DNA from 3 places in the Mesorhizobium sp. B2-4-14 genome. Region 2 is predicted to be linked to each of the others. Evidence: predicted binding sites of a transcription regulator. Region 2 holds the regulator's gene; each other region holds the start of a gene.
The links. Region 2 encodes LexA, which represses DNA repair genes until DNA is damaged. Its sites were predicted from a motif close to TGTTCNNNNTGTGTTCNG; they were not measured.

Region 1 (3,280 bases), on a different contig from region 2:
GCCGCTTCGAGCGCCACGGCGCCGTAGCCGACCGCCTGCTTGCCGAAGCGCTCGCGGATCTTGTCGATGGCGCGGTCGGCGCCAAAGCGTGCCAGGCCTTTCTGGGTGCCGGGCCGGCGCTTCTCGTCGGCAAGCCCGAGCGGCAGGTCGAGCTGCAGCTCGGCGCTTTCCTCCAGATGCGAGACCGAGATCGCCAGCAGCGAGATCGTCTTCTCCCGAGGGTGGTCGGCGAGCACGCCGCGCACGAGATCGCCGGCGATTTCGGCCAGCATGGTGGTCGCCGAGATCGGCTGGTCGAGCGTGATCGAGCGCGTCACGGCGCGGAGATCGGCAAAGCGCACGCGCACCGTCACCGTGCGGCCGGGCCGCGCCTTGGCGCGCAGCCGGCTGGCGACACGGTCAGCCAGATGCAGCAAAGTCGGCACGATCACCCGCGCCACGGCGGGCTTCTGGCCAAGCGCCAATTGCGCGCCGGCAGAATGCGCCCGCCGCTTCGTCTCCAGCTTTCTCGGGTCGCGGTTCCACGACAGGGCGGCGAGTTTTTCGCCGGCGGCGGGGCCAAGCAGTCGCGTCAGCGCGCCGCTGTGGGTCCTGGCCAACTGGCCGATGGTCTCGATGCCGATTTCGGCCAGCCGCGCCCTGGTCGCCGGGCCGACGCCCCACATCAGCGAGACCGGCAGGTCGTGCAGGAAGGCAAGCTCGGTTCCGGGATCGACCACCACCAGCCCGTCGGGCTTGGCCACCTGCGAGGCGATCTTGGCCAGATGCTTGGTACGGGCCACGCCGATCGAGATCGGCAGGCCGAGTTCGGCCCGCACGCGGCGGCGGATGGTTTTGGCGATTTCGTCCGGCGGGCCGAACAGATGCGTGCAGCCGGCGACATCGGCGAAGGCTTCGTCGATGGAGATGCGCTCCACCACCGGCGTGAAATCGTCGAGCACCTTGATCGCCGCGTCGCCCAGCCGCTGGTAGTGGCTGAAATTGCCGCCGACGAAGATCAGCTGCGGGCAAAGCTCGCGCGCCTTGCGCCCCGGCATGCCGCCACGCACGCCAAAGGCGCGTGCCTCATAGGAGGCGGCCAGCACCACGCCGCCACCCACCGCGATCGGCTTGCCGCGCAGCGACGGATCGAGCAGCTGCTCGACCGAGGCATAGAAGGCATCGAGATCGGCATGCAGGATGGTGGCTGTCGTCTCCATTCCCGACCGCTCATCCGCAGTTGCTGATAGATGCGAACGAATGAAGAACAAAAAGGGATCATTGTCAAGCAAGGAACGGATTTGTTGAAGGCGTCCCGCAGATTGGCGAAATCGGCGATGAGCGATCCTCTCCCCGTAACTCTACGGGGAGAGGATGCCGGCAGGCAGGTGAGGGGCGGCGCTGGCTTAGAGAAGAAAGCTGCTTCGCTTGAACCTGGAAAAGCATCGCCGCCTAACCAATATGTCCAGCCCGCAACGCCGTCTTCATCGCTTCCAGAGACGGCTTGCCGCCGGCGGCCAGCTCTCTCGGCTCATTTGACAAGCGTGATCAGGCGGCCCGCATACATTTCGCGATTTCCGAGCGCCGCCGCGCAATCCGACTGCACGGCCGAATTTCCTGTCATCTGCACGGTATCGCCGACGAGCCGGATGCAGTCGCCCTGGGAATTCATATCCGAGTTGCCCGCGTAGAATATCGGCGCGTCCGGTGCGTAGATGAAGCCGCTGATCACCGAGCCGGCCCCGCCATTCAGTGTCAGCGGCGATGTATTGCCGCGATCCTGGAATATGGTGATGCCGGCATAGGTGCCGCTGGTGGGCGGCGAGAGGGTCACCTGTTCATTTGCGTTGATGTAGATTTGCGCGCCTTCCATCAGGAATATCGTCACGCCCTGGCCGGTGAGGCTGCCATTTCCGCCGGGCTTTATGGTGACCCCACGCAGTATGTAGACGCCGGGGTTGAGCGTGATGTTTCCCGACCATGTCTTGTCGCAATAGGTGCCGGGCGAAAGGGTGATGGATTTGCCGTTGGGTGCGTTCTGGCAAAGCGTGTAAGGGGGAGGGGTGACGTTAGCCAGCGGGTCAAACGACGCGTACTGATGTTCGAGCGGATTGCCGCAACTCAAGCTGGCGTTGGGCGGCAAGAGGCCGGACGTGCCGCCAACGGTCGAAACGCAGCTGGCGCTCACCAGCGCAGATCCGCCTCTGTTGACGGAATCGGCCGCGTCCGAGTTGGCGGCGATCACGCAATGGTTCATCGCGACGTCGGTCGAGCCTTGCAGGTTGACCGCAGCGGATGCGTGAGGATCGAGCGCAAGTACGCAGGCCTGCGCACCGGGCACGATCTTGACCATGGTGGAGCGCGAGGCTTGCCAGGGGGGCAGGGCGCTGATGAAGCTGGGACGGCTGATGCTGGACGAAAGCGAAATATAGTAGGCGCTGGGGCCGCCGCTGGCGGCGCTCGAGAGGGCTGCGACGCTTCCCGAATATTCCTGCTGGTCGGCGGCGCGCATATTGGCCGTGAAGAAGTTCTGGCCGAGTTGCTGCACGTCGCCAGCCGCCATGCCGGCATAATATTTTGTCCCGATGGCGAGTCCCGCCGCGTCCAGCGAGTTCTGCAAGTGGTCGGCGTCGTCGCTCGTGCCCACCAGATCGATCGCGCCGGCCACGCCAAGCATCAGCGGCAGCATCGCGATCACCGTGGTCAGCGCGAAATTGCCGCGCTCCGAAGCCCAGAAGTCTTTCAACACGACAGCGCCCCTCGTCAGATCAGTACCAGGTACTACAGCAGGGGTTTCTACGTATTGTTTTACGAAACGCTAAAATTAAACCGATCACCTGGACGGAAGGCCTGCCACGGCCCTATCCAGCATGCTCCGCGCGCAGCGCTGCCTTGATCCGTTCCAGCGCCGCATCGCCGCCGGCGGCCAGTTCGTCGGCGATGCGGGCGAGATGATCGTCGGCCTTGCGATGCTTGCTGCCCCAGGCGCCGAGCGTGGCCAGCACCGGCAACAGGTCGATACCGGCCTCGGTCAGCCGGTAGATCGCCTTCAGCCCGTGGGTCGGGTCGTCGCTGCGGGTGAGAATGCCTTCATCCTGCAGCGTCTGCAGCCGCTCGGCCAACGTACGCGAGGAAATGCCTTCATCCGATTGCAGGAACTCGCGAAAATGCTTTTTCCCGGCGAAGACCAGGTCGCGGATGATAAGCAGCGTCCAGCGGTCGCCGAGCAGTTCGAGCGACAGGTTGATCGGGCAGCCGGATCTTTCGCGCGTCGACATGTCTATGGTTCCCTTTCTAAATC
Region 2 (3,280 bases):
AGCGCTACGGCGCTGTTTGCCATTTGGCATTTCCAGCGTGTATCGCCGCTCAGCTTGTTCGCCAATCTGGCCGTCATGCCGATCGTTTCGGTCGTGATGTTCCTGGCCGTCGCCAGCGCGTTGCTCATGCCGTTCGGCTTGGATGCGCCATCCCTTTACCTGATGGGCAAGGGCCTGACGGCAATGATCGCCATATCGGCGTGGATATCGGAACGCTCTCCTGTCGATGCGGTCGGGCTGATTTCCCAGCAATCCGTGCTGCTGGTGACGGTCGCCCTGGTCATCGCGACGATGGCGACGACATGGCTGCGGCTCGCCGCACTCCCATTCGCACTTGCCGGCCTGTTGACTGTGTCGGATACGCGCACGCCCGATGTGCTGATCTCGGAAGATGCCCGACTGGTCGCGGTGCCGATCGGCGGTGGCGAACTCGCGGTCAGCCGGGCACGCCCGAACGAATTCACCGTCGACAACTGGAAACGTGCATTGGTATCCGAAAGCATCGTCGTGCCAGAGGTGTTCAACAAGACAGACGGGCAGTTCGCCATCGCCGATGCCGTAAACCTGCCGCCGGGAGCACCGTTCTACTGCACCGACGGCGTCTGCCTCGCCAGGCACCCGTCCGGAGCGATCGTCGCGCATGTCGAAGACCGCAAGGATACCTGGAAGGCCTGCGGTTTCGCCGACGTGATCGTCGTCAACGACGCGACCGGCTATGACGCCTGCCATAACCCGCTGGTTCTCGTCGTCACCAAACGGCAACTCGCTCGCAAAGGGAGTGCTGCGGTCTTCTTCGACCGCCAATCGGCGACTGGCCCACCAATCGTCAGCTTCGCCGTCGACAGGCCATACCGTCCCTGGCATGAACAGCGCAAATTCTCGCGCGAGGCGAGGGGCCTGCCGCCCTATAAAAAGCCTGACAAAACAAGCGCAACAGCCCCTGCTCAGTAGCGCCTGATCAGCCCGACGAGCTTGCCTTGCACCTTGACCCTGTCCGGTCCGAAAATGCGGGTCTCGTAGGCCGGGTTAGCGGCTTCAAGGGCAATCGAAGCTCCCTTGCGGCGGAACCGTTTCAGGGTCGCTTCCTCTTCGTCGACCAGCGCCACGACGATCTCGCCCGGGCTCGCTGTATCGGCGTTGCGGATGATGACCGTGTCGCCATCGAAGATCCCGGCCTCGATCATCGAGTCCCCCTTGACCTCCAGCGCATAGTGCTCGCCCCCCATGATCATGTCAGGCGGCACCGAGATCGAATGCGTCTGGTGCTGGATGGCATCGATCGGCACACCGGCGGCGATACGGCCCATCACCGGGATCGAGACCGCCGGAACAGCATCGTCGTCATTGCCGGCCGCGGGCAAGCGCGACGGCGCCGGCTTGATCTGACGACCAAGGTTGCCCTGACCGAGGCTGCCCTGGATGACACTTGGCGAAAATTTCTTTGCCGCATTGAGGCCCGGCGCGATCGAATCCGGCAACCTGAGCACTTCCAGTGCGCGCGCCCGATTGGGCAGTCTCCGAATAAAGCCACGTTCCTCCAGCGCCGTGATCAGGCGGTGGATCCCCGACTTGGAGGCAAGATCAAGAGCCTCTTTCATCTCGTCGAAGGAGGGCGGGATGCCGCTTTCCTTGAGCCGTTCATGAATGAACATCAGCAGTTCATGTTGCTTGCGCGTCAGCATGGCGGCCCCCAAGGCATTGAACGAAGGGTCTGAATCGGAATCGAAAAACAAACCCAGAACAAACACTATCTGTTCCAGTTGTGTTCCGCAACCGTTTAAAGTTTAGTGAATTTGTTAAGGGGTTCGAAATTTTTGCCGCCGGCAACAAACGGCAACCGACGCTTACCGACGATTTCTGCCCCGGACACACGCATTGAAATCGTTTTGGTTAATGGCCTGTGGCCCACCCCTTGTTGAGGTTTGGCTTCAGTCGTTTGAAAGGCGCACGGGGCGGATTTATGGAGTCGCCCAGTGTCATCCCAGCGGAACGAAACGAAACCAAAACGCCAACGTTCGCCAGCTCGCTTGGGGGATGGATCCGTGTGTAAGCGTCGGACGGCGCGGAAGCGCCGAAATCATCCGGAAACCGCTTTCAGGCTGCCGGCGCGTGCGGTGTAGTTGTTGGCGCCGCTGTCTTCGCTGTGAACATAGACGTGCAGCGTGTAGCCGATATGCGCCGTCATCAATGCCTTTGCCCGCTCGACATCACGATCGAGCGCCGCCTCCATGATCGCGGTGTGATGCTCGATCGCGATCGCCTCGCGCAGTGCGTCCATGGCCTCTCCATAGCCATGCTTGAGGCCGGCCGCTGCCCGCAAAGTCGGCGCCAGGCCGAGAAAACGATGATGTCGCCGCAGCTGATCCGCGATCGTCGAGCGGAATCGCAGCAGCCAGTTGGACGTCGCACCACTCAGCAGCGCCGCGTGAAAGGCCTCGTGGCTTTCGTCCCACTGATCGACGGCCGCATCCGAGGGGTCGTCAACCGCGGTCTTGCAGCGAGAGAGCCGGTAATGAGCGGTGACAACGGCATCTTCCCATTGCCTGTCGCCTTTTTCCATCGATTCCAGGAACAGGGGCATCTCGACAACCATCCGCGCGCGCGCCAGGTCCTCGAGTTCGGCCCGCGACACGGGAGCGACGGCAAAGCCGCGATTGCTGATGGCAGTGACAAGGCGCTCGGCTTCAAGCCGAGACAATGCTTCACGCAGCGGCGTCCAGCCGACGCCATATGTGCCGCGCAGCGCACTCAACTTGAGCGGCGCACCCGGCATGAGGCGCGTCGTCAGAATATCGCGCCGCAGCAGCTGATAGGCCGCCTCCGTCTTTGTGGAACTATTCTGATCCTGCATCGCAGTCCGTCCATCGTCAGGCTTGGAAAATTATATATCATGGCGGTGCATGGCAAGAATTATATATAATGTTTGACATGGACCGGCGGACTGACCATGATCGCCTGATGTGCCGTCTTTAAGCGGCGCTAATCAAATCTGGGAGGAAATGATGTTGAAGTCGAAATGGCTGTCAGGATTGGCCCTGGCAGGCGCCTTGATGGTCAGCGCCGGCAGCGCCGCGGCTGATCAGATTCGTATCGGCATAGCCAATTTCGGAGAGCATCCTCAGTTGAATGCCGCCATAGCCGGTTTCAAGAAGGCGCTGACGGACAACGGCTTCGTCGAGGGCAAGGACGTCGTCTACACCGAGAGCCATACCAATTTCGACGCATCGCTGGTGCCGCAGATGATCGCCAAGCTGCAGGCAGAGCAGCCCAAGCTGATTTA
Region 3 (3,280 bases), on a different contig from region 2:
ACCAGCTGGAAGGCAATGCCGCGGCCGATGCCGGAAATCTGGTCGGCATTCTTCAGATCGACCAGCGGCTTCAACAGCGACTCGATCTGGAAATTGACGAAACGTTCGGCACGCGCCGCGACTTTGTCGCGCGCCGGCCCGGTCAGCTGTTCGTCGGCCAAAAGCACGAGGCGCGGCTTCAGCGCATCCTCGCCGGAGACCAGTGTGCCGATCGGCGCGCCGATCCAGCGCAGCGTGCCGTCCGAGCCAAGCGCGAGGTCGCCATTGGCGCAGGCGCCGAAGCGTTCGGCACGCGCCTCGAACTCGGCGGCCAGCGCCTTCTGGGCGGCCGTGCGCACGGCCTTGGCGTCTTCGCCGCCGGCGCTCTGGTCGGCGGTGAAGCGGAACCCTTGCAACTCGCCGACATGGTGGCCTTCGACGAGGACGGTTCCGGTAGGACTAATTTCGGCTTCAGGCATGGTATTTTCTCTAAGGCGCCGCATGAGGACGGAAGTCCTGCGGTCTACGAAGCGTTTCGTCAACCGCTCATGCAGCGCATCCGACAATCTGTCTTCGATTTCACGCGTCTTTTCCTGCCAGTGTGCCTGATCGGCCAGCCAGTCAGGCCGGTTCGACACGAATGTCCAGGTGCGGATCTGGGCTATGCGGTGCGACAGCGTGTCGATGTCGCCCTCGGTGGTGTCGGCGCGGCGCACCTGCTCGGCCATGTAGTTCTCGTCGACATGGCCATGCCGGGCGAGGTCCATGTAGATCGACGCAATGAGGTCGGCATGCTGGGCCGGGGCGATCTTTCGGTAATCGGGAAGCGCGCAGGCCTCCCACAGCAGCGCCACGCGTTTGGCGTCTGTGGCTAGCGCGCGGATGTCCCCGTCGCGCGACAGATATTCGAGCGCCTGGGCATCCACCGCCGGCAGCGCGCGCGTCAAGCCTTCGACTGGCGCGTTGGTCTCGATCGAGCGCTTCAGCGCATCGAGGCTGGCAAAGTCGAAATGCGCGGTGCGCCACTGCAGCACCTTCACCGGATCGAAATCATGGCTCTCGATCTTGTTGACCAGCTCCTCGTCAAGCGGATCGACCTGGCCGGTGACGCCAAAAGTGCCGTCGCGCAGATGCCGGCCGGCGCGCCCGGCGATCTGGCCGAGTTCGGCCGCTGTCAGGTTGCGATACTGGTAGCCGTCGAATTTGCGGTTCTGGGCGAAGGCGACGTGGTCGAGATCGAGGTTGAGGCCCATGCCGATGGCATCGGTGGCGACGAGATAGTCGACATCGCCGGACTGGAACAGCGCCACCTGGGCGTTGCGGGTGCGGGGCGAGAGCGCACCGAGCACGACGGCCGCTCCACCCTGCTGGCGCCGGATCAGCTCGGCGATGGCATAGACCTCGTCGGCGGAGAAGGCCACGATTGCGGTGCGCCGGGGCAGGCGGGTCAGCTTCTTGGACCCAGCATAGGCCAGATGCGACAGCCGTGGGCGTCTCACCACCGAGACGCCCTTCAGCAGGCGCTGGAGGATGCCGTGCATCGTGGCCGCGCCGAGGAGCAGCGTTTCCTGGCGGCCGCGCAGATGCAGGATGCGGTCGGTGAAGATGTGGCCGCGCTCGAGGTCGCCCGCGAGCTGCACCTCATCGATGGCGACGAAGGCGGCGTCGGTCTCGCGTGGCATGGCTTCGACGGTGCAGACCGAGTATTTGGCGCCTGGCGGCTGGATCTTCTCCTCGCCGGTGACCAGCGCGACCTTGTGGGCGCCAACTTTTTCACAGACGCGGCTGTAGACCTCGCGCGCCAGCAGCCTGAGCGGCAGGCCGATGACGCCGGTTTCGTGCGCCACCATGCGCTCGATGGCGAGATGGGTCTTGCCGGTGTTGGTCGGCCCAAGCACGGCGGTCACGTCGCGGCCCGACAGGATCAGCGGCTGGGTGTGTTTCGGCTGGATGTTCATCGGCTCGGAAATAGGGCTTTCTGGCCTCTCATTGTCGGGACGTGCCCCGGACGGCGCGTATGACAGGCGACACATAGGGATTTCGAGCGCGAAGCGAAAGCGGAATGTTCCGCCGGCGGCTCGAAGGTGTCTGTGTGAAACTCCCGGTCGGTCGCTGATTAACGGATGGAACGAGTCTGGAACGAATCAGCGACGAATCGCTGACTCTTCCAGATTCAGCTTTTGTTCACGGCTACATATGGATTTTGTGACCATGAGTCTCACCACATGCTGAATCGTCGAACTGGCCCATTTTATGCAGGGCGAGCTTTGCCGTTAACCTTTGCCAGGAAACGAAGAAAGCGGTGCGACACGCTTCGCTCAACATTGTGAAATTGTTAATCTTTCTGAATCTGGCATTAAGGAACCGCAGGCGATTCCGGCCCTATTAACATTAACTTCCGCTCAAACCCGGAACGAATCGGCGACAAACCGGCGCCAGCGGTATTTTCCCTTTTTGTTCCGCCAATATCGGTGTTGTGAACAGCTTATGCACCGGGAATCCACAGGTTTGGCCACCGGTTTCGCACCGAGGGTCCCGCCGCCATTAACCTTGCGGATTGGGGATTGCGCTGCGGCGAAGACAGGCCTCAGCGTCAATTCGCAAACGGACCGGTTTCCCGATCCGTTTGTCGCCAGTGCGAGGCCGTTGGCCTCGGCGACGTGTCAGACGAAATACTGGCCGCCGTTTGCGGTGAGGGTCGAGCCGGTGATGAAACCGGCCTCTTCCGAAGCGAGGAAGACGACGCAGCGCGCGATCTCTTCCGGTTCGCCGAGGCGGCCGACGGGGATCTGCGGCAGGATGCGCTCGTTGAGCACCTTCTCGTCGATCGCCTTGACCATTTCGGTGGCGATGTAGCCGGGGCAGATGACGTTGACGGTGATGCCAGCGCGAGCCCCTTCCTGCGCCAGCGCCTTGGAGAAACCAATGTCGCCGGCCTTGGCGGCAGAATAATTGACCTGACCGGCCTGGCCCTTCTGGCCATTGATCGAGGAGATGGTGATGACGCGGCCGAACTTGCGGTCACGCATGCCGCCCCACAGCGGGTGCGTCATGTTGAAGACACCAGACAAATTGGTGTCGATCACCTCTTTCCACTGCTCACGCGTAATCTTGTGGAACATGGCGTCGCGGGTGATGCCGGCATTGTTGACCAGCACCGAGACCGGGCCGAGGTCGGCCTCGACTTTTTTGATGCCGGCGGCACAACCGTCATAGTCGGCAACCGACCATTTGTAGACCGGGATGCCGGTCTCGGCCTTGAATTTCGCCGCCGCGTCGTCGTTGCCGGCGTAGTTCGCGG

Region 1: dinB (DNA polymerase IV) is a predicted target of LexA. The motif match lies at 1,243-1,260, and genes of this name have one in related genera.
Region 3: FJ938_RS14945 (helicase-related protein) is a predicted target of LexA. The motif match lies at 2,104-2,121, and genes of this name have one in related genera.

What each region holds. Positions count from the first base shown of each region.
Region 1 covers NZ_VFVA01000013.1:23,526-26,805, reverse strand. The annotation lists gene dinB (DNA polymerase IV) at 1-1,199, opposite strand, end outside; gene FJ938_RS13770 (pilus assembly protein) at 1,511-2,686, opposite strand; gene FJ938_RS13765 (helix-turn-helix domain-containing protein) at 2,841-3,257, opposite strand.
Region 2 covers NZ_VFVA01000007.1:39,491-42,770, reverse strand. The annotation lists gene FJ938_RS08725 (ComEC/Rec2 family competence protein) at 1-951, shown strand, start outside; gene lexA (transcriptional repressor LexA) at 945-1,682, opposite strand; gene FJ938_RS08715 (GntR family transcriptional regulator) at 2,078-2,851, opposite strand; gene FJ938_RS08710 (ABC transporter substrate-binding protein) at 3,003-3,280, shown strand, end outside.
Region 3 covers NZ_VFVA01000014.1:108,648-111,927, forward strand. The annotation lists gene FJ938_RS14945 (helicase-related protein) at 1-1,937, opposite strand, end outside; gene phbB (acetoacetyl-CoA reductase) at 2,643-3,280, opposite strand, start outside.